Regions from separate parts of the Serratia sp. JSRIV002 genome, predicted to be linked through region 3. Evidence: predicted binding sites of a transcription regulator. Region 3 holds the regulator's gene; each other region holds the start of a gene.
The links. The regulator LexA, encoded in region 3, represses DNA repair genes until DNA is damaged. The targets are predictions, from matches to a motif close to TNCTGTATGTACATACAGNA.

Region 1 (10,961 bases), on a different replicon from region 3:
CTATGCAAAAGCCTGCGGCATTGAGCATGTGACCATTTCGTTCTGATTGACGACGAGGCTCGGACTCTCTGGGCCTCAGTGTCATGCCTTGCCCTGGGCGGTCAACACCTGGCGGCAAAAGCAGGGTGATGACGGCGCCTGCGGCGCCGTTCTTACACATGCCGCTCTTCTTCCTCTTCCTCCTCATTTCGTTCTTCCTAACTTTACTGTCAATTCGTGTGAGGTCTATCTGGTCGCCGATCGCTGATCTACCGAGATGGATTGACAGCGATCCCAGGGCAAAACACGTTAACGGCAGTATGGCCCCCTTCGGCTCCCCAGCTGCGCAGGGTCGTCAACCGGACTACGCTAACCCGGCTCGTTGCCGGGTAAGCTCCGCCGAACCCCGCAAAAGCGCGGGTTTCGGGCCTTCGGCTATGGTCTGATGGCAAGGGCGGAAATCAGCATCCGAGTTACGCTTATTCAAGGATAAATCACTTCGTAAAGCCCACTAATGGATAGCGGGCAGGTAGATTTTACGCCTGCGCCACGGTGGATCAACTGTGCAGTCCTGGCAGTCGAAACCTTGACGGGAAAACGTTCCACGCCATTGGCCAGCAGCCAGATCGTCCTGGTCACACCATTGCCAAAACACAACCTGAGAGCGGGAAGACCCTTTTCAACCACGTAATCTCCCCCACATTCTGCCAGTGGCACAGGGTTTTCCCTTCCAGGCGAAAATCCATCATCAGCGCTAGCAAATTTTCTGTCTTGGCGCCAGATGGACTCATCGCCGACTGCCAGGTGACGTTCTTGGTGAGCACGTGCCCAGGCCTGCAGGAAGGGCCGCTTTTCGACAAGCACGATCCAATAGTCTGATTGCTTTGTCAGGCGCTGATCCATCCAGACCGTGCGCCCTGTAGCGAGCGGTATTTCAAATAGGCAGCGGCGTTCGCCAAAGGTACCAAATTCGGGGCCAGTTTGAACAATTCCATAGGGTGCCAGCACTTCCTTGCTATAGGTCATTTAATGATTGCCCTGGGGAGATCCTTCCATCGAGTCGTGTAGGCAGGGGAGAGCATCTCGCGCTTCATTCGCCAGCCTTTATCAATCCCCTGACCGCCAAACCATATCTTACCCAATCCCGTACCATTAATGCGATCGACAACCTTCATCAGATTATCGCTGTTGGCCCGTGGCGGTGTGTCGTCGAACATATCGATCTGACCTGGACGGCTACAGAAATCATTGAGCATGATCCCCGCCCTTTTGATACCGGTAGCCATCGCGCCAAATCTGGTCGAGAGCTTTCATTGCAGCAGCAACGATATCCCGCGTGTCCTGGCTGGCCAACATCAACACCTGGTTGGCGTTGTTGCCATAATACGGATCGTTGGAATACGGGCTGGTGCGCACAAAAACGCTGACGTGACGGCAATACTGGCGTTCCTGGCGCAACTTTTCCGCTGCCCGTTCTGCATATTGGCAGACTGCCTGGCGCATGTCCTGCAGCTGCGTGACGCGCTCACCAAAACTGCGACTGCAGATGATCTGTTGCTTCGCCGGCAGCGCATCGATAGAGATGCACGGCGTACCATTGAGTTCACGTACTGTACGTTCTACCACCACGCCAAACGTACGTTTCATCAACTGTAGGTTGGCGTCGGCCAGCTGCAGCACCGTTTCTATCCCCATGATTTTTAGCTTGGCAGAGAGCTTGCGGCCGATGCCCCACACTTCATCGATCGGCAGCAGTGCCATGAGCTTGCGCTGCCGTTGGCGATCGCTCAAATCAACCACGCCCCCCGTTCCTGGCCATGTCTTTGCTGCGTAGTTGGCCAACTTGGCTAGCGTACGCGTTTGCGCTATGCCAATTCCGCACGTCAGCCCGGTTTGCTGTGCCACTGTTGCCCGTACGCGACGGCCAAAATTGAGTAAAGGCTCACAGGTATTGATGCCGGTGACGTCCAAAAACGCCTCGTCGATCGAGTAAATCTCAAGCCGGGGGGCCAGAGCTTCAAGTGTGGCCATGACGCGTGAACTCATGTCGCCGTAGAGCGCATAGTTCGAGCTGAAGCACGCTATGCGGTTTTGCTCGATCAGCGCTTTGGCCTGAAAGTACGGTGTGCCACGTTTAACTCCCAGCTTCTTTGCTTGCGCGTTGGCCGCCACAATCGCTCCGTCGTTGTTACTGAGAGCGATCACCGGTTTTCCTTTGAGATCAGGCCTAAAGAGCTGTTCGCAGCTGGCATACATCGAATTGACATCACACAGCAGATACATAGGCACCTCGCTCAACGAAGCGTATGGATGGCGTGCATGACCACACCAAATATGTCCAGTTCGTCCGGATCGACAAATATCGGGCTGTAGGCGGGATTCATTGGCTGCAGGCAAAGACGCGGAGTAGTACACAACCGTTTGACAGTGAATTCACCGGCGACTGCAGCGATCACAATGTCGCCATGCGTGGGTTTGACCGCCTTATCAACAATCAGCAGATCACCAGACAGAATGCCAGCTTCTACCATTGACTCGCCTTCTGCCCGCACAAAGTAGGTTGCGGAGGGATGCCGTATACAAAATTCGTTGAGATCCAACTGAGCTTCGATGTAGTCCTGCGCCGGGCTTGGGAACCCTGCCGCACATGAGTCAGCAAAAAGTGGCAGTGCGAGTGGGGCTGTGCCTGGTGAGTATTTAAAAATTTCAATCGTCATAACATCATTTACCTGTATATTTATACAGTGTATTATTGATGTTACCTATAGGGCTTGCAAGTGGGATCGGTAGAAATAATGGTGTGTCAAAGCAGCGCATTGCTTTTCAAAGGAATAAAGTTGCCAGGCAGTAGTTGACCAATCCTTGTTGAGTGAAAAACGTACACCTCTGGTGCGGCGGTTTAAGACGCGAGGTGGCGAGGTTATTCACAGGGTTCTACGCCGGATATGCACCCTTAATGTGGATAACTACCTTATGTCGTGAAGGAAGATGTCAGTGACGCATATCCGCTTCGCTTCTGGGTGCAAAGCCCTGTACAAGGAGTATTCAACCTTTGGTTGAGTAAATTTGGTAATCCGTATAGAATTATTTAAACGCGGTATCTGCGTTATGCATGAGCTTGAGGGTAGATGAGATGACAAAATTTAAAGATATGACACCAATGCAGCGCTTAGATGCTATGCGTAAAGCAGGTGTTACTCTATATCCAAATCTCTCCGCAGAAGATAAGAGAGCAGTGCTGTACGTCGAAAATGAACCAACTGTAGCGGCGCAAGACACTAATAAAAGTTAGTCCTCTACTGATCAGTTGGTGGGGATACAACCTCATCAACTGGAACACTCATCCGAAGCACTTCCTTTTGATTATTGTATGTAAAAGCAACATCTCCTTTCATACTCGTTTCATACCGGTCAACAATCGCTTTAGCTGGCTCACACACAGAAAGAACGTCGCGAGACATGGCCAGACCTAAAAAAGCCGAAAACGTCACAGACGCTGGGATCATGAACCCCTTGAGTGAGGGGCAGTCAACATCACGATGTACAAACTGCAGCTCTACTTCATTTGATGATAATTTTCCAGAAAAGAGTCCACCAAATTTGCCGTTGCTCGATACTGCCACAACAAACTTTTTGGTTGAATATTTCGACTTGTGATAAATCGTCTCCCAAGACCAACATCCGTATCCATCCTTATATACTGATGTATCCCGCCATGATTTAGAAAGCTCGGCATGTGCAGGACTACAAACCTCAAACTGAAGTGTCGGAAGTATCAGATTTGGAAAAAGTTGTTTCATTTCTTGAGCATAAGCATCGACGGTCAAAACTCCTACGCCGGTAAGCAATTCATCAAACTCACGCTTTTTCATACCACCACGCAACTAAACTCTGGAAAAACAGCAGTGTAACATAGAGATCGAACATCAGAGGAAAGAGACAATCGTTTGTCCATAGTTGCAACGCTTTTCCAATCGAGAACGGTTGTGCTTGTCCTCAATGCCAATTTGAATTCCTAACTTTTCTTACCTTTTTGTATCCATTTCACTTCTCTTTCCTCTACTTTTGTTCCGCTTTCAACCCTATAGGTCTTTCAAGCTTGATGGGTGTTTCTTGGAGCCACCTTCGGCTCCCTGGCGTAGCCAGGTCGTCAGCCCACTCAGCTAACCCGGCCAAAACATGCCGGGTAAGCTTCGCCGAACCCCGCATGATGCGGGTTTCGTGCCTGAAGGCTTGGGTCTGCTGTCCAACACCAACCCCTGCAGCTGGCCACTGGCCAGCGCATTCACCACGACGGCGATACTGCTGCCGTCGCTCAGAAGCGCGTAACGGCTTTCGCTGCTGCTGCGCCGTTCCGCATTGTGCCCTGTTTCACCCTCAGCTGTGGGGTGAGTTTCCGTGAGTTATTCCGACCGTCGCTAGGCAGTAGACCACACTCCATCGCTCCTTCTGGCAAGGCTGGTATGAACGCCTGCGGCGGCCTTGCCAGCGCTCCTGATTGTGGTCTGGGCCAGTTTGCGACGGCGAATACTCACAGAAGCATCACTTTAACCACATAAGGAGATTCAAAACATGTCACAACAAAACGTCCAGGGCGCGACAGCGAAGCCTACAGAGGCATCTCATGAATTCAACAGCAATGAGTATCGGGCGACCTATTCCCCCGATGACAACAAATTGCGCCTGTATCCCCTCCATCGTCTCGATGAAGAAACCTACGCGACAGTGAGCAAGGCGGGTTTCAAATGGGCACCTAAACAGCGTTTCTTCGTGGCGCCTGCGTGGACGCCGGGCCGCGAAGATGTCTTGATGAGCCTTGCCGGTGACATCGAGGATGAAGATAGCACGTTGTTTGAGCGTCAGAGCGAACGCGCCGAACGCTTCAGCGGTTACAGCGAGAAACGCGCGGCAGAATCCAGCCAGGTTTTAACGGCGGTCGATAAGCTGGCCTCGGCGGTTCCCTTTGGGCAGCCGATCCTTGTTGGCCATCATAGCGAGCGAAAAGCGCGCAGGCATGCCGCAAAAATCGAAAACGGTATGCAAAAGGCCGTCATGCTGTTCGAACGGTCAGAGTATTGGCAAGAAAGGGCTGCGGCGTCCTTGGCCCACGCCAAATATAAAGAACTGCCAGCCGTGCGCTATCGCCGGATCAAAAAAATTGAAGCCGACTTGCGCAAGGCAGAAAAAAATATCGCAGACTCGGAAAAATTTCTGAAACTTTGGCGCTCCGATAACCTGGATTTAAAGATGGCCATCGCAATCAGCAATTACGAAAGTATTTACGCATGTTTTAGCCTGGAGAAGTACCCCCGACCACAGGATAAAAGCCAGTACGAAGGGCGCATGAGTCTGTATTCAGCGTTGGATGAAGATATTATCACGGCCGAACAGGCCCGAGATGTTGCGATCCCTTGCCATGATAGGGCTATCCGCCATTATCAACGCTGGGCGACACATTACCGCAATCGCTTGAGCTACGAACGGGCCATGTTGAACGAGAGCGGCAGCGTGATAACGAGCGCGAAAGAATTTCAAGTCGGCGGTCAGGTGCTTTGCAGGGAGGAATGGCTGCCTATCCTCAAGATCAACAAAAGAAACGGAGAAGTCACCTCACTGGAAACGCCGTGGCACAATTTTTTAGGGTACAAGGGCACGATGAAACTCACCGTTGATCGCATCACCGATTATAAAGCCCCCACAGAGGAAGAGGCACAAGCTGCCAGTAAGACAGTAAAACGTCCGCCGAACGTGAATGTTCCCGACGAGGGATGTGTGACGATGACCAAAGCCGAATGGGCCGCGAAACACCGTGATTACAAGGGCGTTCGGGCCGTTGAGGCCACCGACACCCACGGAGCCTATCGCTACCGCCGAGTGATGACGCAAGGTTGCACGCTGTCATCTGTGTATATCAGCGACATGAAAACCGTTGAAATCCCGAACAAATAAAAATTGCTCCCCGGATCAACTCCGGGGAGCCATAGAGGGTATAAGATGCATTTGGCACTTAAGCAGCGTATCGAGATGATGCGCGGAAAAATTGAACGTAGCGCCTCGGTGGTTGAGGTTCCGGCCTGTTCACAATTGTTTGTTAGCTCAGATGAGATCTGCGACCGTCTGGTTCACCTGGCCAACATCAGCAATGGGGATCGCATACTGGAGCCGAGCGCGGGGACCGGCGCGATTGTAAGGACTATCAGGAAAGTGGCACCCGCTGCGGTATGTGATGCCGTAGAGATTAACGCCGAGCTTTGCCAGCACTTGAGAAACGAATTTGAAGGCATCAACGTGATCTGCAGTGATTTCCTGGAATACTGGCCGCATGCTTCAGAGGGAAACTACAGCCGAATTATCATGAATCCGCCGTTCAACCAGGGCGCGGATATCAAACATATTCTGCATGCCCGCTCGTTGCTGATACCCGGTGGCGTGCTGACCGCCGTGTGCTTGAACGGGCCACGGCAAAACAAATCGCTCAAGCCGCTTTCTGACCATTGGGAGCCTTTGCCGCGTGGGGCGTTTGCGTTTACCGATGCGTCTACCGCGATAGTGCGGTTGGGGGCGGCCTGAAAATATCGCACAGCCACAGGGGGTGAACGGATGCCCCCTTTATGCCTGGGTCGGGGTGTTGAGCCGTCGAGCTGGGGTGAATACCTGTTTCGCGTCCTGGTGCCGGTCCTGTGTTTCTCATGGGCGCCGGCGGGGAAAGGTCAGCGGCAAAAAGCCAGAGAGAGGACAGCGCCTGCGGCGCTGTTCTTCCCTATGCCGCTCCTGGTGAGCTGACTCCTCTTCTACTTCCCTGGTATCTTCTCTCTCCTCTTTGTCTTCTTCCTGCTTCATTTCCTTATTTTCCTGATAGCCCTTCTATTCCTTTGGTAGCTTCTGGCCAGCAGCTGATGGACAAGAATTAACGGCAGTCTGGATACCTTCGGCTCCCTGGCATAGCCAGGTCGTCAGCCCACTCAGCTAACCCGGCCAAAACATGCCGGGTAAGCTTCGCCGAACCCCGCTTGAGGCGGGTTTCGGGCCAGAAGGCTTTGGGTCTGCTATCTAACATCAAGGTCAACCCCTGCAGCTGGCCAGGGCCAGCGCGTTCACTGCTCTGCGAAATGACTGCAGAGCGCTAAGGAGCAACGCCGTTTCGCGCCCGCGCGTTTCGTCGTTGCGACGGGTTCCTGCTCGTTTCATTACCTGGATATCTTCACCCATTTGAGTTCTTTCGCCGGGGCTGAGACAAGCACAACCCGTCTTGCTGTCTAGGGGCCGGCCATGCCTTTCGCAATAAATTTTTTCCGGCCATTTCATTAGACCGAAAAAAATTTCCCGCTCCCCCCAGACATCTTCACCGGGCCGTGCTCGTTTACGCCCTCGCGGCGAACGACTCTCAAACGGGTGAAGGTAATACCCAGCGGGAAAGTCCAGCAGGTCCCCGCAATAACATCAAAACCGCGGCCCCGACAACTCAACGGGTGATGGTTTTCAAAAGCGAAAGCTCAACGGAAATAAGGAGATTCATCATGGCAGAACGTGGCGTAAACAAAGTGATTTTGGTCGGCAATCTGGGTCAGGCTCCCGAAATTCGTTATATGCCCAATGGGGGCGCGGTGGCCAATCTGTCTCTGGCGACCTCCGAAACATGGCGCGACAAGGCAACGGGCGAACAAAAAGAAAAAACCGAATGGCATCGCGTTGTCTTGTTCGGAAAGCTGGCCGAAGTGGCCGGGGAATACCTGAGCAAAGGCTCAAAGGTCTATATCGAGGGGCAACTGCAAACCCGCAAGTGGCAGAACGAGCAGGGTATTGATCAGTACACCACCGAAATCGTGGTGAAGGTCAATGGCACCATGCAAATGCTGGGCGGCGGCGAGCGCCAGACTAGCGGCAACGTACCTGCACAACCTCCGGCTGCCGCGCAGCCAGCAGCCAGCAGCGCACCGGCCAAGGGCAAGCGCTCGACTAAAGGGAAAGGGTCGCCAAAGGGAGCAGATGCCGCGCAAGCACCATCAGCGCCACCATCGCAGCCGCAAGGTGGTCAATACCCGCCGATGGATTTTGAAGACGACATCCCGTTTTAGGATTTACCTTTTCGCCCTGTGCAAGCAGGGCATCACTAACAGGAGTTTATAGCCAATGGCTGACCAACAGCACGTCTTGTTACCAACAGACGGCCCGTTTACGCGTGAACAGGCCAACGTTGTAGCAGCAGCCTACAGCAATGTTGCCATCGAGGACGATCAGGGGACGCATTTTCGGCTTGTTGTTCGCGTCGATGGCGCAATGAGCTGGCGCGATTGGAATTTCTCACAAGATGCCGGGTATTGGCTGAATCGCTATATCTAGCAGTGCGGTGTGAAAAAGCAGTAAGCAAAAGGGTGCCGGACGTGAGCCGTCCGGCAGACAGTAGTCAACACATAAGGAGTACCAACTATGTCAGTTACCGAGTCTAAAGCAAAAACAGCTAAGAAAGCTAGCAGTAAGGCGAAAGAAAAAGCCGTGTCTAAAGAACTAGTTACCCTGCTCGAAAGTACGCCGGTTGTTCTGGTGCCATTCTCTCAATTGGCCGATACCGAACTGAACACACGTATCGTTCCGCATACGGACAAAGAAGTCAGAGGATTGGCCGACAGCATCAAGGGGGTCGGCATACTGCAAAACCTGATCGTTATTGCGCTGCCTGACGGCCAACTGGGCGTTGTCGGTGGTGGTGGCCGTAAAAAGGCTACCGCGCTGTTGGTGAGCGAAGGGCTTATCGATGCCGATCAACCTTTTGTGCCTGTGAAGGTAGTTCCACGCGAACTGGCGGTTGCCGCATCGATGACGGAAAACGGCCAGCGTAAATCAATGCACCCCGCCGAACAGATCATCGGCTTCCGTACACTTTCTGAAGAGGGGAATACGCCAGCGCAGATCGGTGATCTGCTGGGGTATGGTGCCCGTCACGTCCAGCGCATGCTGAAATTGGCCGGGTTGGCTCCTTCTATCCTTGATGCATTGGCTAAAGATGAACTCACAACCGAGCACTGTCATGTGTTGGCGCTGGAGAATAACCCTGAGCGCCAGTTGCAGGTTCTGGATATGGCCAAAGAGAACAGCTACAACGGCAAGCCCCAAATTCATCAAATACGCAGCTTGATAACCGCCAGTGAAGTCCAGATCAGCGGTAGCGGGAAGTTTGCATTTGTCGGAGCCAATGCTTTTGAGGACAGCCAGATCCGCCGTGATCTGTTTAGCGAGGACGATGGCGGCTATGTCGATAAAGTCCTGCTTGATACACACCTCGTTAACAAGCTGGAGATAGTTGCCCATGCCCTACAGGAAAACGAAGGGTGGGCATGGTGTCTGCATCGGATGGATCAAGTAGAACGCTGGGGAGAGGATGCGCAGACGTACGGCTTTTTGCCTACCCCTGCACCTTTGTTTACCAAAGAAGAACAGGCCCGCCTAGACACGCTGACAGCCGCGCTGCAAGAGGTTGACACCCACGACGATGAATATGAGATTCAACAGCAGATTGAAGACCTTGAATCGGCTGTAGCGATCCGGTCGTGGACACCTGAGCAGAAAGCACAGGCTGGGGTGGTCGTGTCATTTGAGGATGATGACGTTTGCATTCAGCGCGGGGTTCTTCTTCGGGAACAGAAGGAGGGGACAGAGGGGGCCAAAGCAGACAACGAGACTCGAACATCATCAGGTATCACTTATACCCGCCAACCCGAACCGGTGGACGACATCAGTTTACCGTTGCTGACCAAAATGTCATCGGAACGGACGCTTGCGGTACAGGCAGCGGTAGTACAACAGATACCGAAGGCCGTTGCATTGCTGGCATGGACGTTGTGCCGTGACCTGTTATCACATCATTACGGTTCGACGTCTGCGCTCAAAGCGTCATTGCGTTGCTCACACCATAGCTTGCTGGAAAATGCGCCGTCAGGCAAAGAGGGTACCGCTTATCTTGCTCTCAAAGCAGAAATCGATCGTGTCACCGCCATGTTGCCGGAAGGTTGGGATCGTGACTTTACCACCTTCTTTACGTTGAAAGGGGAGCAGTTGCTTTCCATCCTCGGTTTATGTGCGGCTTGCGGGTTGGATGGTGTACAGACCCGTGAATGTGGGCATACGACACGCAGTCCGCTCGATGCGGTGGAAACGGCGTTTGATTTCGAACTGCGTGACTGGTGGCAACCGACAAAAGCCAATTTCTTTGACCACCTGAAAAAACCACAAATTGTCGAGTTCCTGAATGAAGCGGGTTTCACCGGTGCGGCAAGTGATGCGGAGAAGATGAAGAAAGGGGACGCCGCAGAGTTGGCCGAAGAACGGATGGCAAGTAACCGTTGGGTGCCAGTGTGGATGACCGCGCCTAAACCTAAAGAGGCACCTGTCGACGATCCTGCCAACGCAGAAAATGTTGAAGGCGAAACCCATTCCGACGAAACAGCCACCACTGACGCAGCCTGATAACTGGAGCTGCCGCCCGAAAGGGCGGCTGATAACACGATGACCAAAGAAGAAAAATTCACGTTAGCCAAGCTGCAAGCCTTTACCGCCACCGATTTTGAACAGTACCGCGAACGCGGCGAGGAGGCACGCTTGCGGTTATCCAGTGCGGTGATCGCAGCGCTGGGTTTGCCTGACTGCTGGCAGATCGATTGCGAACACCGGCAAGAATGGTGCGGGGTACAGGCATGGAGTAAGCGCTTTACCAATGTACTCTGCCAGTCATTTGAGTACGGGCAACCGCTATGGGCAATTGTCGGTGAAATGCATGGCGAGCTGGAAAACCGAACAGAGATAGAACAGTGGCTGGACGAGCTAATGTTGCCTAATAAACTGGAGGACCGGCGGTGAATGAATGGCGTTATTCGCTGCGGTGGGCGTACCCTCATCGACCTTGCCCCGGTGAAGAAATATTGGTGTTTGAAGATGTTCCTGCCGGTGCGCGTGCGCCAGCTAGTGTGATGGCCCTGTTTGTACCGGGG
Region 2 (10,961 bases), 730 kb from region 3:
CAGGCGGGTGGCGGTATTGAAACCCGTCCGTTGCCGCAGGTGCGGGTCGGGGATTATCTGGTGTTCCATGACACCGGGGCCTATGGCTCGTCGATGTCCTCCAACTACAACAGTCGCCCGCTGCTGCCGGAAGTACTGTTTGAAAACGGTGAGCCTCGGCTGATCCGTCGCCGTCAGACGATTGAAGAATTGATCGGGCTGGAGTTAATTTAAGCGTAGGGGCCAGGCACCACGGACTCACGCAGTTTTAACTCACCGACAAACGGCGTTAGCGGTTGTAGCGCTTCGCCGTTGATCAGACGCAGGGCTTGAGCGATCGCCGCTTCGATCATAGCGTCGATCGGCAGGTAGACGGTGGACAACGCCGGTTGCAGATAGGCGGCGCTTGGCTCATCGTCGAAACCAAACAGCGAAACGTCCTCAGGCAGGCGTTTGCCAGCCTGGTGCAGGGCCTTCATCGCGCCGATGGCCATATCATCGTTGCTGGCAAACAGCGCGCTGAAGGAGTTGCCGCTAGCCAGCAGTGCCTTACAACTGAGGTACCCGCCGGGTACGCTGCTGTCGCCGTTGGTGATCAAGGCATCATTGAACGCAACCTGGTGGTGTTCCAACGCCTGACGATAACCCGCCAAGCGGGATTGGGCGGTGGGGGTATCAATAGGCCCGGTGATGCAGGCGATCTCACGGTGCCCTTGACGGATCAGGTAATCCACCACGTTGAAGGCGGCCTGTTGCTGTTCGAAGAACACGCAGCGTTCACGGGCCTTCGGCAGATCGCGGTTAATGATCATCACCGGAACCGGCAGGTCTTCCAGCAGCTCCATCAGGGCGCTTTCGCTCATAAAGCGGGTGTACAGGATAATCGCGTCGCAGCGGCGATCCGCCAGCAGCCGTACCGCCTGCAATTCATCTTCTGGCGTGTCGTGGCCGTCGGTGACGATCAAGTGCTTGCCGCTGGCCTCGACCAGTTTGGCGGCCTGGCGCAGCAAACGGCCAAAGTAGGGGCCGTCAAAATTGGACACTACCAGCCCAATACTGTTGGAGCTTTTATTGGCCAGCGATTGGGCGAGAAAGTTCGGCCGGTAGCCCAATTCATCCATTGCCTTGAACACCGCATCACGCGTGCTTTTCTTCACCTGGCCGGTGCCATTTAAAACGCGGGAAACCGTGGCTTTGGACACCCCCGCGCGCATGGAAACATCCAACATGGTGATCATCAATGGCTACCCTCTTTCAACGTCCGCTGCGGTAAATAGTGTTGAGTCTAGCATAGGGTGAGATCGGCTCGAACATGTTCGACCCCTACAAATTCAGCAACCTATGTTGTTGGGGCACCCATGCATTGATTGGCGTACACTGACGGTGCAGGCGTTTAAGGCATTTTTCCGAGGGGATTAGCGTGTTTCGTATTGTGCATCTGGCGGACTATCCGCAGCATCAGCAACAGGTTATCGACTGGCAGTGGCAGGCGTTTGGCAGCGAAAACAGCCGGGAATTCTTTGCCAGTGTGGTGGCCAGCAGCCTGCGGCATGAAGGTTTGCCGATCACCTTTATCGCCCTGTTGGATGACCAGCCGGTGGGCACCGTGGGGCTGTGGCGCTGTGATTTGATCAGCCGCCAGGATTTAACGCCGTGGCTGGCCGCGCTTTACGTTGAAGAGAGCCAGCGCGGCAGCGGGCTGGGGTTGCAGCTCCAGCAATATGTGCAGGAGTACAGCCGCCAAGCCGGGTTCAAGGAGCTGTATCTGTATGCCGAATTTAGCGGTTATTACGAACGCCATGGCTGGCAGCACATCGGCGAGGCGCTGGAGTACCCGGATCGCCCCGTGCGCCTCTACCACCGCCGGCTAGATTAGCTCTGATCGAAAGCGTTATTGATGCTGGCGACCGAATGGCGGCGGACCAGCGTCGGGCTGAACATATTGGTGATCTCCGGTAGCGGCTGGTTGTTGGCCAACGCTAATGCCAGCTCTGCTGCTTGCGTTGCCATCGCCACCACCGGGTAGCGGATAGTGGTCAGGCGTGGGCGCAGATAGCGGGAAATCAGCACGTCGTCAAAACCAATCAGCGAAATCTGGCCAGGAACGTCCACGCTGTTATCACTGAGCACCGAAAGCGCCCCGGCGGCCATCGGATCGTTATAGCAGGTGATGGCGGTAAACTGCTTACCACGGCCCAGCAACTCGGTCATAGCCTGCTCGCCGCCAATCTCATCCGGCTTGCCGTAGGCAACCAGCTTCTCATCCACCGCAATACCGTGTTCTTCCAATGCATCCAGGTAGCCCTGCAGTCGATCGGCAGCATCTGAAATCTGATGGTTGGAGCAGATGAAGGCGATCCGCTGGTGGCCCTGCTGGATCAGATGGCGGGTGGCCAGCCAGGCACCGTAACGATCGTCAAGCGCTACGCAGCGGGGCTCAAACCCAGGCAGTGTTCGGTTGATCAGCACCATGCCTGGAATTTGGCGCATCCAGACGGTCAGCTCATCGTCGGTCAGCTTCTTGGCATGCACCACCAAGGCCGCACAGCGATGGCGCACCAGTTGCTCAATGGCCTGACGCTCTTTTTCGGCATTGTGGTAACCGTTACCAATCAGCAGAAAATTATGCGTAGCGTAGGCCACCTGCTCCACGGCTTTTACCATGGCACCAAAGAAGGGATCGGAAACGTCAGAGACAATCAGGCCCAGGGTTTCGGTGGATTGCTGTGCCAGCGCACGGGCATTGGCGTTGGGGTGATACTGTAATCCTTCCATGGCGGCCAGCACGGCGGTTCGTGAACTTTCGCTGGCTTTTGGGGAGTTATTTATTACGCGGGACACCGTGGCGACGGAAACACCCGCCAGCCTGGCAACATCCTTAATCGTGGCCATATCTGCAACACTTCCTGGGTAATCGCTTACATTCCTCAGTTTTGCGGAAAAAATCGCGCGCCGCAAGGGCTGGTATCGCTAACTTGTGGTGAGCGTTGCATTTATGGCTTTTAAATTCACCTTTTCACCCCAAGCGGATCCAGGGTTAACGGGCGCAACGTGCGGTGCCCCAACGATCCGGGTTGGTTGAGGTTTTTCAATAGTTTCAAAACAATGTCTATCAAAGGAAAAACTACATCGCTGGTTACACTTTGCGTCGGACTGTTGCGATTGGCCGCTGGCGAGAGTTTGGCGTGGCGGGGTAAATTGACTGTCCCAGAGGTATTGATTGGTGAGCAATCGGCATACTCTGTATGTTGAAGCCATTTTCAATTGCACCAACCTACGCGGATGCGTAGGTTTTTTTTTGCCTGCCGTATAGTATTCTTCCTCAGACAATTTTTAAGGCCATCAACCCCGAGGGAGAGTGGGATGATATATACCGTGTTACGTGCACTGTTTCGCCTGTTGTTTCGTGTTCGTGTCGAAGGCGACGCCAAGCATTTTGAGCAGCAGAAACTGCTGATCACCCCGAATCACGTTTCTTTCATGGATGGCGCGCTGCTGGCGTTGTTCTTACCGATCAAACCGGTGTTTGCCGTTTACTCCAGCATTTCCGAACGTTGGTTTATGCGCTGGTTGAAACCTTATATCGATTTTGTGCCACTGGATCCCACCAAGCCGATGGCCATCAAGCATCTGGTGCGCATGGTTGAACAGGGCAGGCCGATCGTGGTATTCCCGGAGGGGCGCATTACGGTGACCGGTTCATTGATGAAGGTCTATGACGGGGCGGCCTTTATCGCCGCCAAATCTGGCGCCACCATCGTGCCGGTACGTATCGATGGCCCGGAGTTCAGCGTGTTTGGCCGTATGGCCGGGGTGTATAAACTCCGCGCCTTCCCACAGACCACCATCAGCATTCTGCCGCCAACCACTTTACCGATGCCAGACGCGCCAAAAGCCAGTCAACGCCGGCAGTTGGCCGGTGACAGGCTGCATCAGATCATGATGCAGGCGCGCATGGATACCCTCAAACCGCAAACCCTGTTCGGCGCGCTGTTGGCCGCACAGCATCGTTATGGGCGCTTCAAGCCCTGCATCGAAGACATAGGTTTCAAGGAAGACAGCTATCATACGCTGCTTAAAAAATCGCTGGGCGTCAGCCGCATCCTGGAGCGCTTTACCGCGCCGAAAGAGCATGTTGGCCTGCTGTTGCCCAATGCCACTATTACCGCTGCCGCCATCTTTGGCGCTTCATTGCGGGGCCGTATTCCGGCGATGCTCAATTACACCGCCGGTGTGAACGGGCTGAAAAGCGCGATGACCGCGGCCACCATTAAAACCATCGTCACCTCGCGCCAGTTCCTGGAAAAGGGCAAGTTGACTCACCTGCCAGAGCAGGTGCCGGAAGCCAATTGGGTTTATCTGGAAGATTTGAAAGATACCGTCACCCGCGACGATAAGCTGTGGATCCTGCGTCACCTGTTCCAGCCACAAAAGGCCATGGTGCCGCAGCAGCCAGAAGATGCGGCGCTGATCCTGTTTACCTCCGGCTCGGAAGGCCATCCCAAGGGCGTGGTGCATTCCCATGCCAGCCTGTTGGCGAACGTGGAGCAGATCCGAACCATTGCGGATTTCACCCCGCGCGATCGCTTTATGTCCTCGCTGCCACTGTTCCACTCTTTCGGCCTGACGGTTGGGTTGATCACCCCGTTGATGACCGGTAGCCGGGTATTCCTCTACCCAAGCCCACTGCATTATCGCGTGGTGCCGGAACTGGTCTATGACCGTAACTGCACCGTGCTGTTTGGGACAGCGACCTTCCTCAACAACTACGCCCGTTTCGCCCATCCTTACGATTTTGCCCGTCTGCGCTATGTGGTGGCCGGGGCCGAGAAGCTGGCCGAAAGCACCAAACAGATTTATCAGGACAAATACGGCATCCGCATTTTAGAAGGCTACGGCGTCACTGAGTGTGCTCCGGTAGTGTCGATCAACGTGCCTCTGGCGGCCAAAGTTGGCACCGTAGGCCGCATTATGCCGCAGATGGAAGCACGTTTGATTAAGATGGCCGGGATCGATAACGGCGGCCGCCTGCAATTGAAAGGCCCTAACATCATGAAGGGCTACCTGCGGGTTGAACGCCCAGGCGAACTGGAAACTCCGGCAGCCGAGGACGAAAACGGCGTGTTGCAAGCTGGCTGGTACGATACCGGTGATATTGTCAGCTTCGACGAACAGGGCTATTGCACCATTCGTGGCCGCGTGAAGCGCTTTGCCAAACTGGCGGGGGAAATGATCTCGCTGGAGAGCGTGGAACAGTTGGCCGTGCGCCTGTCACCGGAAGGGCTGCATGCGGCCACGGTGAAAAGCGACAGCAGCAAAGGCGAAGCGCTGGTGTTGTTCACCAACGACGCCAGCATTACCCGTGATAGCTTGCTGCGGGTGGCTCGTGAGCAGGGCACCCCGGAGCTGGCGGTGCCGCGTGATATTCGCCTGGTGAAGGCGTTGCCGTTACTGGGCAGCGGCAAACCGGATTTCGTTACTTTGCGCCAAATGGCTGAACAGCCGGAGAAGGCATAATGAATGCAACTGATTCCCCACTGCTGTCACGTTCGATGATCGCGGTGATCTGTGCCCAGTTTCTCTCGGCCTTCGGCGATAACGCCTTGCTGTTTGCTACCCTGGCGCTGATCAAACAGCAAATGTACCCCGATTGGAGCCAACCGATACTGCAAATGGCCTTCGTGGCCACCTATATCATCCTGGCTCCGTTTGTCGGCCAAATCGCCGACAGCTTCTCCAAAGGCCGGGTGATGATGGTCGCTAACGGTTTGAAGCTGGCCGGTGCGCTGGTGATCTGCTTTGGGCTGAACCCGTTCCTGGGCTATACCCTGGTCGGCATCGGGGCGGCGGCTTATTCACCGGCGAAGTACGGCATCCTGGGTGAGATCACCAGCGGCGATAAGCTGGTGAAGGCCAATGGGCTGATGGAAGCTTCCACCATTGCCGCCATCCTGGTGGGCTCGGTAGCCGGTGGCCTGCTGGCAGACTGGCATATTGTAGCTGCACTGGCGGTGTGTGCTGTGGTTTACGGCGCGGCGGTCGTTGCCAACCTGTACATCCCGCGCTTGCCTGTTGCCCATAAGGTGGCCTCCTGGCACCCACGCGTCATGGGGAGCACTTTCTTCAACGCTTGCGTGGTGCTGTGGCGCGATGGGCAAACCCGTTTCTCACTGATTGGTACCAGCCTGTTCTGGGGCGCTGGGGTTACCCTGCGCTTCCTGCTGGTGCTGTGGGTGCCGGTGGCGCTGGGCATTCGCGATAACGCCACGCCAACCATGCTCAACGCGATGGTGGCAATAGGTATCGTGGTCGGGGCCGGGGCGGCAGCCCGCTTTGTGACGCTGGAAACGGTTAAGCGTTGTATGCCTGCCGGGATCCTGATCGGCATCGCCGTAGCCTTCTTTGCCGTGCAAACCAGCATGCTGAATGCTTATGGCGTGCTGCTGGTGATTGGTGTGCTGGGTGGTTTCTTTGTGGTGCCGCTGAATGCGCTGTTGCAAGAGCGGGGCAAACGCTCCGTTGGGGCGGGGAATGCTATTGCGGTACAGAACCTGGGTGAAAATACCGCCATGCTGCTGATGCTTGGCCTCTACTCTTTGGTGGTCAAATTAGGTGTGCCGGTGATCGGCGTCGGGATCGGTTTTGGCGTCGTGTTCGGCCTTGCCATCACCGTCCTGTGGATATCTCAATTCCGCTCCAAAGCCTAACGGTTTGATACATAGGGGCACAGCATGCTGTACCCCTATAGTCTTTATGGCGCTGGAATGGTGAAGCGGCTGTGGATCTCTTCCAGAGCCTGCAACACTTCCTCGTTCAACACCACGTCAAAACTGTCGATATTTATCTTCAACTGCTCCAGCGTGGTGGCACCCAGCAAGGTGCTGGCAACGAACGGCTGCTGGCGCACGAATGCCAATGCCATCTGTGAAGGGTCCAGACCATGCTTTTTCGCCAGCGCCACGTATTCGGCGATCGCCGCCTGGCTCTGGGCTGAAGAGTAGCGGGTAAAGCGGCTGAACAGTGTGTTGCGTGCCCCGGCCGGTTTGGCACCGTTGAGGTATTTGCCGGACAGCGTACCGAAGGCCAGGCTGGAATAGGCTAACAGTTCGATACCCTCATGTTGGCTGATCTCCGCCAGACCAATCTCAAAGCTGCGGTTTAACAGGCTGTAGGGGTTCTGGATCGAGACGATACGCGGTAGTTCGTGTTTTTCTGCCAGTTGCAGGTAGCGCATCACGCCCCAAGGGGTTTCGTTAGAGACGCCGATATAGCGAATTTTGCCGGCCCGGACCTGCTCGGTTAACGCTTCCAGAGTTTCCAACAGCGGGATGGTGGCCTTCTCATCGGTGTACTGATAATTGAGCTTGCCGAAACAGTTGGTGGTGCGCTGCGGCCAGTGTAGCTGGTACAGATCCAGATAATCGGTGTTTAACCGTTTCAGGCTGGCATCCAGGGCAGCGCGGATATTTTTGCGATCTAACGCCTGCTGTGGGCGGATCCCAGCGTCATTACCCCGGATCGGCCCGGAGACCTTGCTTGCCAGCACGATTTTATCGCGGTTGCCGCGCGCTTTGATCCAACTGCCAATGTATTGCTCTGTCAGCCCCTGGGTTTCCGGGCGCGGTGGCACTGGATACATCTCTGCGGTATCAATCAGGTTGATGCCAGCGGCTAATGCATAATCCAGCTGTGCGTGGGCATCGGCTTCGCTGTTTTGTTCGCCAAAGGTCATGGTGCCCAGTCCCAGCACGCTCACTTCTAAAGAACTGTGGGGAATACGGTGGTATTGCATTAACGGCCTTCCTTCAATGTTAGCGCTTACGGGCGTGATGCCCGGTAAAACAGCAGCCAGAGATCCAACGGCGTAACACGCCTTACTTGACTATAACCAAGCTAAGAAGATGGTGAAAGTGGAATATAACAGCCGAGGGCAGGGCTAATCCCCTGATTGATAATCCGTCAGGGGTCAGGAAGATGCGGGGGCTGGGATTAACGCTCGATAACCTGCGAGACCTGATCGCCGTTAATCTGACGCTGCTTGCCTTGCTCGTCCTGATAGCTGATCAGGCCGGTATCCTTATCGATTTTAGGCTTACCCTGCGTGAGGATCATATTGCCATCTTTGGTGGCCATCACATAGTCGCTGGAACAGCCTGCTAATCCGGCGACCATCATCAGGGCGGAAATAGCCATTACCCACTTTTTCATGCCGAACACCTTATATACCTAGAATAATTGTCCTAATAGAGTAGCAAACTCTGCCAAAGATGGCTTTCGGACGTATCCCATCTGTGTAAGGAGAAATGACGGTGAAATCAGGATGCGCAGGGCTAATCAAAGCGTAAAGTGCCTGGCCAGCAGCGCCCGGGTGAAGTTTTTCTTCAGATAGAAGCCGCGCGGCAAGGTGAGGATCGGTTGGCCCTGTTCGCCGGTGGCTTCGGTCAGTGCCTTGTTGTTGGCCGCTTTTGGCCGCAGCTGTAGCACTTCGCCATGGCGGGCAGTGATCCGCTCAACCTGGCCGAGCACGATAAGATCCATCAGTTCTTCCCAATCCCGGCGCAGCATCTCGGTTTCTTCCTGATTGGGCTGCCACAGCAGCGGGGAACCTACGCGGCGCTGTGCCAATGGGATTTGTCGTTCACCCTCCACCGGGATCCACAGCACGCGTGCCAGTTTGTGGCGTACGTGGCTGCTTTCCCAAGTGACGCCGCTATTGCCTGTCAGCGGGGCTACGCAGACGAAAGTGGTTTCCAGCGGGTTACCGGCGGCGTCGACCGGGATGGTTTTCAACTCAATGCCCAGCTCTGGGAAATCCTGTTCAGGCTTGCTGCCCGCCATGGCACCCAGATAGAGCTCCAGCAGCATGCCGACCCAACCTTTATCCCGTTTGAGATCCTTGGGAATGCTGACCTGCGCACGAGCTGCCAGTTCACCAAGGTTAAAGCCAGCCAGCGCCTGGGCACGGGCTAATAATTGCTGCTCGTTTTCTGGCGGCAGCGGGGATAAACACGCCATAAATCAGACCTATGCATTATGGTTAAAAAATGTACCGAATTTACTCACAGCCTTAAAAGGGAAAAGCAGGCTGGGGAAAACAACAATAGTAGCATGATTTTGCATGACTTTTTGGCTACCCCATCGCGGTAGAAAAATTTCATCGCGGGGTTGTGCACCTGTAGCCACCGACAATAAACAGGATCTTACACCTATTTATCCACAGATTTCTGGGATAACCCAACTTTTTGCCGATCACTGGTTTGATTTACAGCCTTGACGCGGGGCATTTTTTACGAATTTGGCGGTTTTATAGGTCACTGGGTATAATAATCTGTGGATAAAATCCGCATTGGTGGATCTTTCGCCAGAGAAAGATCCAAAGCGTGCATAGATCACATTTTTACCCTGTTCATAACTGTGTTTAAGTCATTATTGCATTGTATTTAAAGGAATAATAAAAAATTAAAAATACGGCGGATTTTAAGTTCAATTGAGTTTTCCCGGCTTATCCCTAGAGTTCTTCACACACCTATCCACAGAAAAAGTGAATAAAACCGCCCTCCAACCTCGTTACATGTTTATAACTTTGCCATTATCTGTGAGTTATCCCAATGTTATCCGAGCGACGGCGCTGCAAAGCAGTGGTTTACCGCCTGTGGCTTGTGTGAAACAATCAGGTTATCAATACGAATTTATGCTTATCGAGGTAGTCCGGTGATCGATGATGATGGCTACCGCCCGAATGTTGGTATCGTAATCTGTAATCGTCAGGGGCAGGTCCTATGGGCCCGCCGTTACGGTCAGCACTCCTGGCAGTTTCCCCAAGGGGGAATAAACCCTGGCGAAACGCCTGAGCAGGCGATGTACCGTGAGCTGTTCGAAGAAGTGGGGCTGAGTAAAAAGGATGTGCGTATCCTGGCCTCAACCCGCAACTGGTTGCGCTATAAATTGCCAAAACGTTTGGTGCGTTGGGACACAAAGCCGGTTTGTATCGGCCAAAAGCAGAAATGGTTTCTGCTGCAGTTAATGTGCAATGACGCGGATATCAACATGCAGCGCAGCAGTACGCCGGAGTTTGACGGCTGGCGCTGGGTGAGCTTCTGGTATCCGGTGCGCCAGGTGGTGTCGTTTAAACGCGACGTGTACCGCCGGGTTATGAAAGAGTTTGCCGCAACCGTCATGCCTATGCAGGAACTGGCAGCGCAGCGGCAGCCTCCTGCTTATCGCCGAAAGAGAGGTTAAGTCAAACCGACTATGCTCACGCGCTTGCGAGAAATTGTTGAGAAAGTGGCCGCGGCGGCCAGTCTGACAGATGCGCTGGATCTTTTGGTCAATGAAACCTGTCTGGCGATGGACACCGAAGTTTGCTCCATCTATCTGGCAGACAACGACCGCCGCTGTTATTACCTGATGGCGACGCGCGGGTTGAAAAAGCCCCGTGGGCGAACTATCGCCCTGGCCTTTGACGAAGGCATCGTCGGCCTGGTCGGGCGGCGGGCAGAGCCGATCAACCTGGCGGATGCCCAAAGCCATCCCAGCTTCAAATATATTCCGCAGGTCAAAGAGGATCGTTTCCGATCCTTCCTTGGCGTGCCGATCATTCATCGCCGCCAGTTGCTTGGCGTGTTGGTGGTGCAGCAACGTGAACTGCGCCAGTTTGACGAAAGCGAAGAATCCTTCATGGTTACCCTGGCCACCCAAATGGCCGGGATCCTCTCGTTATCACAGCTAAACGCCATTTTTGGCCAGTATCGCCAGACCCGCATTCGGGCGCTGGCTGCGGCTCCTGGCGTGGCAGTGGCGGAGGGGTGGTTAGATAGCAGCCAACCTTCACTTGATCAGGTGTATAAAGCCTCCACGCTGGATACCGTCAGCGAGCGTGAACGCCTGACACAGGCGTTGGAAGAGGCTGGGGCAGAGTTCCGCCGCTTCAGTAAGCGTTTTAGCGCCAGCTCGCAAAAAGAGAGCGCGGCGATCTTCGATCT
Region 3 (10,961 bases):
GCCGCCGTTGATCGCAATGGTCAACGCCGGGAAGTCACGTTTCAACTGATAAACACGCGGATAGTCCAACGGAGGGACTTCACGGTTTTCTTTCGGGCTCAGGCCGGAAAGCCAGGCTTTACGGGCATGAATGGTGAACATATCGCATTCCCCACGCCCGGCAACGGTAGAGATAAAATCGCACAGGAACTCATAGCTGTCCTGATCATCAATGCCAATACGGGTTTTTACCGTCACCGGGATCGACACCACGTCGCGCATCGCCTTGATACAGTCGGCCACCAAGGTCGCCTGCCCCATCAGACAAGCACCAAACATGCCGTTTTGTACCCGATCCGACGGGCAACCGACATTAAGGTTGATCTCGTCATAGCCACGCTGTTCCGCCAGTTTGGCACAGTGCGCCAGTGCTGCCGGATCGCTGCCCCCTAGCTGCAAAGCCACGGGGTGCTCTTCCTCGCTGTATGCCAGGTAGTCACCTTTACCGTGGATGATCGCGCCGGTGGTCACCATTTCGGTGTACAGCAGCGTTTCCTTACTCAGCAGGCGATGGAAGTAACGGCAATGGCGATCGGTCCAGTCCAGCATAGGGGCAATGGAAAAACGATTGGCGGCGTATTGGGTATTATTAATATCTTTCGTCATGCTGAGTTACTGGCTACCTGATAAGTCCGGGACTCGACAATCAGCGCGTTGTGCCGATGCCGCAAATGGCTATTATAACGGCAATCGACGGTCTTGGGGAAACCGTCGTTCATTCTGATTAGGATCTCAGAGCGGTAACGTTTTCTCTCGGCCCTATTCCAATTGTCGGATCACGCGACACGGCTGCCCAAGCGCCAACACGTTAGCCGGAATATCCTCGGTCACCACGCTGCCTGCGCCGATGGTAGTGCCATCACCAATGGTGACGCCAGGCAGGATCACCACGTTGCCGCCAATCCAGACGTTACTGCCAATCACCACCGGCTTGGCTGAGGTATGGAACGGAAAATCGGCATTGCCGGTAAACCGCTCGCTGGCCTTGAGCGGGTGGCTTGGCGTGTAGATTTGCGCGTTTGGGCCAATCAGCGTGTTATCACCAATGGTGATGGTGTTGCAGTCAAGAAACACCGCATTGACGTTGATAAAGCAATTCCTGCCAATGCTGATATGCTGGCCATAGTCGCACCAGAACGGTAATTCAATCCAGCTGTCATCACCCCATGCTGCAAACAACTCACGCAACAGACGCTGTTTCTCTTCAGACTGAGGTGAGTCCAATGCTGCGAGCTGTTTAGTCAGGCTCCTCGCCCGATGGTACATGGCAATCAGCTCATCATCACGGCTGTTATATACCTCACCACGCAGCAATTTCTCTCTTTCTGACATCCCAGGCTCCTGAAAGGTTTGACACCTTACGGGTTATACCGCCGTGCCCGAGTGGAGCCTATGACATAAAGCGGCAAATCGTGATCCACATCTCATTGTGCCTAGTCTTGCTGCGCAAAATCGCCCGATTTGCTGCGTTATCCAGGGAAAGCGGGGCAACCCTCGGCGATTGCGTTGAAACATGATAAAATCGGCTTCTTTGCATAGCCGGATAATTGCCATGAACTCAACCAACCAGGAAAAGCTGCTCGCGCAGGCTGAACAACTCTGTCAGCAACGCAACGTGCGACTGACCCCGCAACGGCTGGAAGTGTTACGCCTGATGGCTGAGCAACCCGGCGCCATCAGCGCTTACGATTTGCTGGATTTACTGCGTGTGGCAGAGCCGCAGGCCAAACCACCTACGGTCTATCGTGCACTGGATTTCTTGCTGGAACAGGGATTTATCCACCGCGTTGAATCGGCAAACAGCTATGTGCTGTGCCACCACTTCGAACAGCCAATGCATACCTCCGCCCTGTTTATCTGCGATCGCTGCGGACAGGTCACGGAGCGTACTACCGAAGGGGTGGAAGAAACCTTGCAGAAACTGGCTCAAGAATCAGGGTTTGTGCTGCGCCACAGCGTAGTGGAAGCCCACGGTCTGTGTTCTGCCTGTGTGGTGGTAGAAAATTGTGAAAACCAACACGATTGCGATCATGACCACAGCATTGTGGTGAAGAAAAAATAAGCGGATTGGGTTGCAGGAGGGAGCGGGTACATCCTTGTTCCCGTGGCCGTGGCAGGGGGGAAATCTGCCAGGCCGGATGGTGTCGTAGCGCCGCAATACTCAGCGGCTCATCGCGCTACCAACGATACTTGCTGTGTTCTTCCCAGGCTTTGACTTCTTTTTCGGCTGCCTCTTTCTGGTAGCCATAGCGTTCCTGGATTTTACCGACCAGCTGTTCGCGTTTCCCTTCGATCACGGTGATATCGTCATCGGTCAGCTTGCCCCATTTTTCCTTCACTTTACCTTTAAACTGCTTCCAGTTACCGTCGGCTTGATCTTTGTTCATAATCTCTCCGTTACTCTTGGTTGTCAGTTTTAGATAAATCTGGCTGGACTTAACTGAGTCAAATTTAAGGTTATCTAATGCGTCCGTTGCCAATTAAGCGCGGGCTTAATTCGCCAGCCACGTGATTAACTATAGTCACCCATCACGAAAAGCACCCGAAAAGCAGCATAAAATAGGGTTAGGAAAAGTCTCAATAGCAAAAAACGCCGTTAAAACAGTAAGCAAGCGAAGCAAAACAGCCCTCAACACATGTAACCAAATGTGAATACCCATCCAGAATCATCAACTAGTCTGGCCTATGTATCGCTAGTTAGGGGATGAAAACCAGGTGCCTTGCACGCTATGACGGTGCCAAACCCAGCCCAAAGCAGCCCCGCGCAGTGCCAGGAATACCGCCAGAGCCAGCCATAAACCGTGGTTGCCCAATACCGGCAGGGTGAACAACGTCAGCCCGTAGCCCACTGCGGCTACCGCCATGCTGTTACGCATTTCTGCGCCACGGGTGGCGCCGATAAACATGCCATCCAGCAGATAGCACCAAACCCCCACCAGGGGCAGCACCACCTGCCAGGGCAGATAATGATTTGCCAGCGCACGCAACTCCGGCAGCGAGGTTAAGCCCGCCACAATCTGCTGCCCGGCGAACAGATAAATAACGGCAAAACCACAGGCAACCAGGCAAGCCTGCCGACAGGCGGCACGCCATACTTTACGGAGTTGCCGCCCGTCCCGCGCACCATAGGCGTGGCCGGAATGGGCTTCCACCGCGTAGGCAAAACCATCCAGAGCATAGGCGGTAAAGGTCAGTAGATTCATCAGCACCGCATTCACCGCCACCACCTCTCCGCCCATGCGGGCTCCCAGAATGGTCAACGAAGCGAAACACAGTTGCAGTAATAACGAACGCAGCATGATGTCGCGGTTAAGTGCCAACAGGCGGCGCATATCCCCACGCCACGCGGTTCGCAGCATTGTCAGCGAAATCCCCCGCATGCGTAGTACCCGCCATGCTAACCACAAACCCAGCAACAGCGTGGCGTACTCCGCAATCACCGTGGCAGTTGCAGCCCCCTGCACGTTCCAACCCAGCCCCATTACCAGCCAGATATCCAGCACGATGTTCAGCAGGTTACCGACAATCAACAGGATCACCGGCGCCCTCACGTATTGAACTCCCAGCAACCAACCGAGCAACACCATATTGGCCAACGCCGCCGGGGCACTCAGCCAGCGGATCTCCAAAAATAGCCTGGCCTGAACCAATACTTCCCGATCGCCCCCCACAATGTTCAGCGCCAAGGTGATCAACGGGGCTCGCAACAGCACAATCGCCAGCCCGGCCACCAGCGCCAACAATAACGGCTGCATAAATGCGCGAGCCAGCCGGTAGGGATCTTGCGCACCCAGCGCCTGCGCCGTCAGCCCGGTGGTGCTCATACGCAGGAACAACAACAACATAAACAGGAAGCTGGTGGCCATTGATCCCACCGCGACCCCGCCAAGGTAGCTAGGGCTATCGAGATGACCGATAACGGCGGTATCCACCAGGCCAAGCAAGGGGACGGTAATATTGGAGAAGATCATCGGCAACGCCAGACGCCACAGAGCTTTGTCGGTGTCACTGGTGAAGGCAGAAAGCAGGCGCATGGCGATATGTTCCCGTACAAGCATGGATTTTAGCGTAGCTTAGAAATGACATCGCCCCAGAGTTGGGGCGAGGTTTGCCGTTTTAAAGGGCTGTAATACGAGGTAAAACGGTTAGATCCAGTCGCCGTTGCGGATCACGCCCACCGCCAGGCCTTCGATGGTGAAGTTCTGCTGGCGCAGATCGACCACGATCGGTTGGAATTCGCTGTTTTCTGGCAGCAGTTCGACGACGTTACCGTGTTTCTTCAGGCGTTTGACCGTGACCTCGTCTTCAATGCGGGCGACGACGACCTGGCCGTTGCGTACGTCTTGAGTCTTATGCACTGCCAGCAGATCGCCATCCAGGATGCCGATGTCGCGCATCGACATGCCGCTAACGCGCAGCAGGAAATCGGCATTAGGCTTGAACAGTGAAGGGTCCACCTTATAGTGCCCTTCAATGTGCTGCTGAGCCAACAGAGGTTCACCGGCAGCCACACGGCCCACCAGAGGTAACCCCTCTTCATCTTCCATCAGCAAGCGGATACCGCGTGATGCACCGGAGATGATCTCGATAACGCCTTTGCGAGCCAGTGCTTTCAAGTGCTCTTCTGCAGCATTTGGTGAGCGGAACCCCAGGCGCATTGCGATCTCGGCACGCGTCGGTGGCATGCCCGTTTGCGAAATATGATCGCGAATCAGGTCGTAGACCTCTTGCTGTCTGGTAGTTAGTGCTTTCATTCCGCCCCCTGTTTGTTTATACAGTCTTGCTGTGAGTATATACAGCTAAGTCTGGATTGGGAACCGAAGAATAAATAAAAATCAGCAGGTAGCGAGCGTGATCGCAACGATACCCGCTGGTTTTCACGCCAAATGCTGCCAAAGTACCGAAGCCCAAACGAACAGCGCCAGAATGATTGCCAGCGATACCGCCGCCGAGCCCATATCTTTGGCCCGCCCGGAAAGCTCGTGATATTCCGTCCCCACGCGATCGACAACGGCCTCAATCGCACTGTTGAGGATTTCGACAATCATCACCAGCAGCACCGAGCCGATCAACAAGATGCGCGCTATCGCTCCCACATCCAGCCAAACCGCCACGATGATAGCCACCACCGTCGCCACCAGTTCCTGACGGAATGCGGCTTCGTTCTGCCAGGCAGCGGTTAAACCTTTATAGGAATAGCCTGCCGCTTTAATGATACGCGTCAGGCCAGTTGCTTGATTTGCCATAGTTAAGAACGCCTTTCTCCAAGATGGATCATGTACCCGTCGTGTTGCAGCCGCAACGTTCCAGACAGATTTGCCAGCCCAATCACATTTTTATCGCAGCGCAGTATACAGCAAGGTTGGAATACCTTAATCACCTAGCTATGTCGTACCAATGCCGCGCGCGCATGAGTGCGCTAGAGCGGCCAATTTGATATCCATCAGGTATAATTCAACTATGTACTTCCATTGCCGTGAATGGCCGTGGATTTCCCAACGCCACAGATCTGCTACCCGGTTTCTGGTATGCTTGCGGCGAATTGCTAACAAGAGGCTTCACGTTGTCATGTCAGGTTGGCGTAAAATCTATTATAAGATATTGAACTTACCACTAAAAATGTTGGTAAGAAGTAAGGTTATCCCAACAGATCCGGTCACGGAGTTAGGGTTGGATCCCTCACGACCGATTTTGTATGTTTTACCTTATAATTCCAAGGCGGATTTACTCACCTTGCGCACCCAGTGTCTGGCGCAAGATCTGCCCGATCCCCTTAACCCGTTGGAAATCGATGGCACCGTGCTGCCAAGCTACGTGTTTATCCATGATGGCCCACGCGTATTCCGCTATTACACTCCCAAAGAAGAATCGGTAAAACTGTTTCACGATTATCTGGATCTGCACCGCAGCAACCCGGATCTCGATATTCAGATGTTGCCGGTATCGGTGATGTTTGGCCGCTCCCCTGGGCGTGAAGGCCACGGCACGCCGCACCTGCGCCTGCTGAACGGCGTACAGAAGTTCTTCGCTGTACTGTGGCTGGGGCGTGACAGCTTTGTCCGTTTCTCCAACACCGTGTCCCTACGCCGGATGGCGACAGAGCACGGCACCGATAAGACCATCGCGCAAAAACTGGCCCGTGTCGCACGTATGCACTTTGCACGCCAGCGCCTGGCCGCCGTTGGGCCAAGCCTGCCAGCCCGTCAGGATCTGTTCAACAAGCTGCTGGCCTCCAAGGCGATTGAAAAAGCGATCGAAGATGAAGCGCGCAGCAAAAAGATCTCCCACGAAAAGGCCCAGCAGAACGCGATTGCGCTGATGGAAGAGATTGCCGCCGATTTCTCCTATGAAACGGTGCGCCTGTCCGACCGCGTGTTGAGCTGGACCTGGAACCGGCTGTATCAGGGTATCAACGTCACCAACGCCGAGCGTGTGCGTCAGCTGGCGCAGGATGGCCACGAGATCGTCTATGTGCCGTGTCACCGTAGCCATATGGACTATCTGCTGCTGTCCTATGTGCTCTACCATCAGGGGCTGGTGCCACCGCATATCGCAGCAGGTATTAACCTGAACTTCTGGCCCGCCGGGCCGATCTTCCGTCGCCTGGGCGCATTCTTTATTCGCCGCACCTTCAAGGGCAACAAACTCTATTCAACCGTATTTCGTGAATACCTCGGTGAGCTGTTCACTCGAGGTTACTCGGTAGAATACTTTGTTGAAGGCGGGCGCTCCCGTACCGGCCGCCTGCTGGAACCGAAAACCGGCACCCTGTCGATGACCATTCAGGCCATGCTGCGTGGCGGTACACGTCCGATCACCCTGGTGCCGATTTATATCGGTTACGAGCACGTGATGGAAGTAGGTACTTACGCCAAAGAGCTGCGTGGCGCGACCAAAGAGAAAGAGAGCCTGCTGCAAATGGTGCGTGGCTTGCGCAAGCTACGCAACCTCGGCCAGGGCTACGTAAACTTTGGTGAACCGCTGCCGTTGACTACGTACCTGAACCACAACGTCCCGCATTGGCGTGAGTCTATCGACCCGATCGAAGCACAGCGCCCAAGCTGGCTGACGCCTGCGGTCAACGATCTGGCGGCTCAGATCATGGTGCGTATCAACAACGCTGCCGCCGCCAACGCCATGAACCTGTGTTCCACCGCGCTGTTGGCCTCACGCCAACGTTCGCTGACCCGTGAGCAGTTGCTTGAGCAGTTGGAATGCTACTTACAGTTAATGCGTAACGTGCCGTATGCACCGGACGCCACCGTACCAGCGCAAACGCCAGACCAGTTGCTGGATCACGCTTTAAACATGAACAAGTTTGAAGTGGAGAAGGACAACATCGGCGACATCATCATTCTGCCGCGCGAGCAGGCGGTGCTGATGACATACTATCGCAACAATATCCATCATATGTTGGTACTGCCTTCGTTGATCGCCTCTATCGTGATGCATCACCGCCGCGTGTCGCGCGTTGAGCTGTTGCGTCAGGTCAGCCTGATCTATCCGATGCTGAAGGCCGAGCTGTTCCTGCGTTACGACAAAGAACAGCTAGCCGACGTGCTGCAACCGCTGATCGAAGAGTTGATACGCCAGCAGCTGATTTGTAGCAAAGGCGATGAGCTGGTGCTGAACCCTGCGCGCATCCGTCCGTTGCAGCTGTTGGCCGCCGGGGTGCGTGAAACCCTGCAACGCTATGCCATCACCATGTCGATCCTCAGCGCCAACCCAAGTATCAACCGGGGTGCCCTGGAGAAAGAGAGCCGCATTATGGCCCAGCGTTTGTCGGTGCTGCACGGCATCAACGCGCCGGAATTCTTCGATAAGGCGGTGTTCTCCACCTTGGTGGCGACGCTGCGTGAAGAAGGCTTTATCAATGATATTGGCGATGCGATCCGCGAGCACACCATGGAGGTTTACACCATGTTGAGCGATCTGATCACCCCGGAAATCAAGCTGACCATCGAAAGCGTCAGCATGCCGGAAGAAACCAATACCCCAGCGCTGACAGCTGAAGTCGTAAAAGAAGACGAGTAACTTACAAGCCAGTTACCACGAAAAAGGCATCCGATAATGGATGCCTTTTTACTTTTTGCGTTGGGCAAATCATACGTAGCTAAGCGCAATACCGATGAACAACACCAAGCCGACGTAGTTGTTATTCAGGAAGGCACGGAAGCAGGCATCGCGATCGCGGCCAGCCACCTGCTTTTGCTGATGGATAAACAACGCCCCGGCCAGCAACAGCGACCAGTAAAACGCGCCCCCCAGTTGCATCAGATAACCTACCCACAACATCAGCAACAGCGTAGCAAACTGCAACACCCCGACGATCAGCTTGTCATGGCGGCCAAACAGCACCGCGGTGGATTTTATCCCAATCTTCACATCGTCATCACGATCGACCATGGCATACAGGGTATCGTAAGCCACCGTCCAGCAGATATTGGCCAGAAACAGCAACCAGCAGCTCAGTGGCAGCGACTCGCTGACAGCGGCATAGGCCATCGGGATCGACCAGCCAAACGCCGCCCCCAGCACCACCTGAGGCAGATTGGTCACCCGCTTCATAAACGGGTAAACCCAGGCCAGCGCCAGAGCCGCCAGCGACAGCCAGATGGTCATGGCGTTCAACGTCAGCACCAACGCAAAGGAAACCAGCACCAGCGAGACAAACAGGATCTTGGCCTCTTTTTCGCTGACGCGGCCGCTCGGCATTGGGCGGCCTGCGGTGCGTTTCACATGCCCATCGAAAGCGCGATCGGCATAGTCATTCACCACGCAACCCGCAGCACGCATCAGGAAAACGCCAAGCACAAATACCAGCAATACCGACGGCGAAGGAATTCCCCCCCCTGCCAACCACAATGCCCACAGGGTGGGCCACAGCAACAATAGCGTGCCAATCGGCTTATCGATGCGCATCAGATGGCAATAGGCCTGCCATTTGCTTTGAATCACGCTCCCTTCCAAAGTTCTTTCTCCCCTAATTATGCCGGAGTGCCCTTTTCCACCGCATACAGTGGAGAGGCCGGTAGAAACAGTTCCGTCAGTAACAATGGTTTTCCCGCCAGACGGAGGCGAGAACGCCGCGCCCACAGATCCTTCTGCTGGCCAACATGGATATAATCACGAGTCAGGCTTTCACTGCTGAACAGATAACGGCCCAGTGGCAACGTCCCCAGATCGACCAGTGCCAGATCCGGCCCGGTCAGTGTTTCCTGTGGGATCACCGTACGCCCCAGCAGCCAAGGCTCGCCGTCACCCAGTAAAACGATTTCACGCAGCCAATAACGCTCGCTGTGTGGCAGATGAACCGCCTCTTCGGCAAGCTGGTCACGAGTGATGAAGCATTCACGCTGTGGTTCTACCTGCACACGGCCACAATGGCGCTCAAAACGGCGGGTCATGGAACCTAACTCCATCAGCCAATCGCTAACGGCGGCAGGTATTGAGGAATGTTCAGACAGCCACTCAATAGGCGGCAGGATAGGCTCCCTAATGTCAGACATTATGCTACTCCAGGCCGGAGGCTGCGTGCCGCGCCAAGCCATACAAACTGTTAACAGAAATCCATTGTAACGCAGAAACGCAAAAGCGGCAGGCAGATTCGTGACGTAACGCATCCCCCATTATCAGGGGGTAAAACGGCAGGCTGTCGTAGTGGAAGATGTCATAACGCGAGAGAGTTCGTACTGTTGGCGCCACGCTGTCCCCCTCTGCTCGGTATCAGTGGGGAAACGCGGGTGGGCAGATGAAAAAAGGTGCGCCGAAACGCACCAATCATCAAGCCAGCATCGGTAGCGTGGGGGATTACCCCTTGCCTTTCACGCTGCCAATAAACGTTTCACGAGCGGTGGTGGAACCCAGTTTTTCGGCCTCATTCATCAGTTTCAGCGCCTTATCGATATCCCCCGCCTTGACTGCCTGTTTGATGCCGTTATTGAAGTAAGCCTCGGTGTCATTGAGCATCGGCTCTGCCGGTGCGCTGGCAACCGGTGCTGGAGCCGCAACTGCCGGAGCGGTGGCACCCACCACGACCGGTGGCGTTGCCGGAGCCGATTGCAGCATGCCAATCATGATGTTGCTGGCCCCTTGTTCTGCCGTCACCTTCAGCTTCAACGTGCCGCCAGTGCTGTGGCTGGCGATCGGATCCGGGATGTCCGGTACCGCGTTACCCACCCCTTGGGCGTAGGCTTTGGCCGGGTTGGTCAGGATGGTGGTTTTAGCCAGATCCTGCTGGGTGGTGTACACCAACAGATAGATCTGTTTTTGCCCCAGCGCAGGGGTCAGTTTCAATGTGCCCTCCAACCGATCGGCAGACATCACGCCCGGTGGCTGGTAAGCGAAATAGCTGCTCGGGTAATAGGCCGCCGGGCGCATATGTTCATCCAGCACCAATACGCTTGGAGCATAGATTGAGTTTTTATTGGCCAGACTGCTCAGTTGGATTTCCAGCGATCCTCGATCGGCCGGCAGCGCAAACGCAGCAACGGCTCCTTGGATCTGGCCTTGGTTGATCTGTGGGCTGACATTATTGAGTTGGACATCCTGGGTCACCGGCGGTACCAACGGCTGCCAAGGCAAACTTTGCAGGGTAGTGGCACTGATGGCCGGTGCGACGGAAACGTTGGCCGGAGTATCGGCATAGGTCGCCAGCGGTGCGCCGACGGTCAACGCCAGAGACAGGCAGAGTGACAGTAGATTTTTTTTCATTGTTATACCCTCTCGCTTTGAGCGTGTATCCCGGCAGCGGGCAGGCAAGCGCACTACTGCCGGTTAAACGGTAAGAGGGAGGGCGTACAGGCGCCCTCCCGTCAAGCCAGTATTACCACCAGATTTCCATCTGGGCACCGAAGGTGACTTCGCTGTCTTTACCACGGCTGAAGGTATGCATGCTGGTATCGTTATAAGCCGTACCTGCG

Region 1: a site for LexA is predicted at 2,707-2,726, ahead of umuD (translesion error-prone DNA polymerase V autoproteolytic subunit). Genes of this name have one in related genera too.
Region 2: a site for LexA is predicted at 9,027-9,046, ahead of mutH (DNA mismatch repair endonuclease MutH). Genes of this name have one in related genera too.

Annotation. Positions count from the first base shown of each region.
Region 1 covers NZ_CP074144.1:72,320-83,280, forward strand. Annotated here, with positions in the region: gene KGP26_RS28935 (helix-turn-helix transcriptional regulator) at 1-46, shown strand, start outside; gene KGP26_RS28940 (hypothetical protein) at 463-1,005, opposite strand; partial or broken gene umuC (translesion error-prone DNA polymerase V subunit UmuC) at 1,002-2,262, opposite strand; gene umuD (translesion error-prone DNA polymerase V autoproteolytic subunit) at 2,274-2,696, opposite strand; gene KGP26_RS28955 (hypothetical protein) at 3,113-3,271, shown strand; gene KGP26_RS28960 (hypothetical protein) at 3,276-3,851, opposite strand; gene KGP26_RS28965 (DUF3560 domain-containing protein) at 4,552-5,928, shown strand; gene KGP26_RS28970 (methyltransferase) at 5,974-6,549, shown strand; gene KGP26_RS28975 (single-stranded DNA-binding protein) at 7,497-8,054, shown strand; gene KGP26_RS28980 (DUF905 family protein) at 8,110-8,319, shown strand; gene KGP26_RS28985 (ParB/RepB/Spo0J family partition protein) at 8,407-10,440, shown strand; gene KGP26_RS28990 (conjugation system SOS inhibitor PsiB family protein) at 10,480-10,830, shown strand; gene KGP26_RS28995 (theronine dehydrogenase) at 10,827-10,961, shown strand, end outside.
Region 2 covers NZ_CP074143.1:4,758,038-4,768,998, reverse strand. Annotated here, with positions in the region: gene lysA (diaminopimelate decarboxylase) at 1-213, shown strand, start outside; gene KGP26_RS22390 (LacI family DNA-binding transcriptional regulator) at 210-1,217, opposite strand; gene KGP26_RS22385 (GNAT family N-acetyltransferase) at 1,400-1,855, shown strand; gene galR (HTH-type transcriptional regulator GalR) at 1,852-2,871, opposite strand; gene aas (bifunctional acyl-ACP--phospholipid O-acyltransferase/long-chain-fatty-acid--ACP ligase) at 3,343-5,496, shown strand; gene lplT (lysophospholipid transporter LplT) at 5,496-6,686, shown strand; gene KGP26_RS22365 (NADP(H)-dependent aldo-keto reductase) at 6,731-7,771, opposite strand; gene KGP26_RS22360 (YgdI/YgdR family lipoprotein) at 7,969-8,187, opposite strand; gene mutH (DNA mismatch repair endonuclease MutH) at 8,314-8,994, opposite strand; gene rppH (RNA pyrophosphohydrolase) at 9,691-10,218, shown strand; gene ptsP (phosphoenolpyruvate--protein phosphotransferase) at 10,231-10,961, shown strand, end outside.
Region 3 covers NZ_CP074143.1:5,485,574-5,496,534, forward strand. Annotated here, with positions in the region: gene dusA (tRNA dihydrouridine(20/20a) synthase DusA) at 1-645, opposite strand, end outside; gene KGP26_RS25690 (sugar O-acetyltransferase) at 799-1,371, opposite strand; gene zur (zinc uptake transcriptional repressor Zur) at 1,592-2,101, shown strand; gene KGP26_RS25700 (CsbD family protein) at 2,217-2,426, opposite strand; gene dinF (MATE family efflux transporter DinF) at 2,733-4,073, opposite strand; gene lexA (transcriptional repressor LexA) at 4,185-4,793, opposite strand; gene KGP26_RS25715 (diacylglycerol kinase) at 4,917-5,285, opposite strand; gene plsB (glycerol-3-phosphate 1-O-acyltransferase PlsB) at 5,608-8,073, shown strand; gene ubiA (4-hydroxybenzoate octaprenyltransferase) at 8,143-9,009, opposite strand; gene ubiC (chorismate lyase) at 9,027-9,548, opposite strand; gene malM (maltose operon protein MalM) at 9,850-10,752, opposite strand; gene KGP26_RS25740 (maltoporin) at 10,865-10,961, opposite strand, start outside.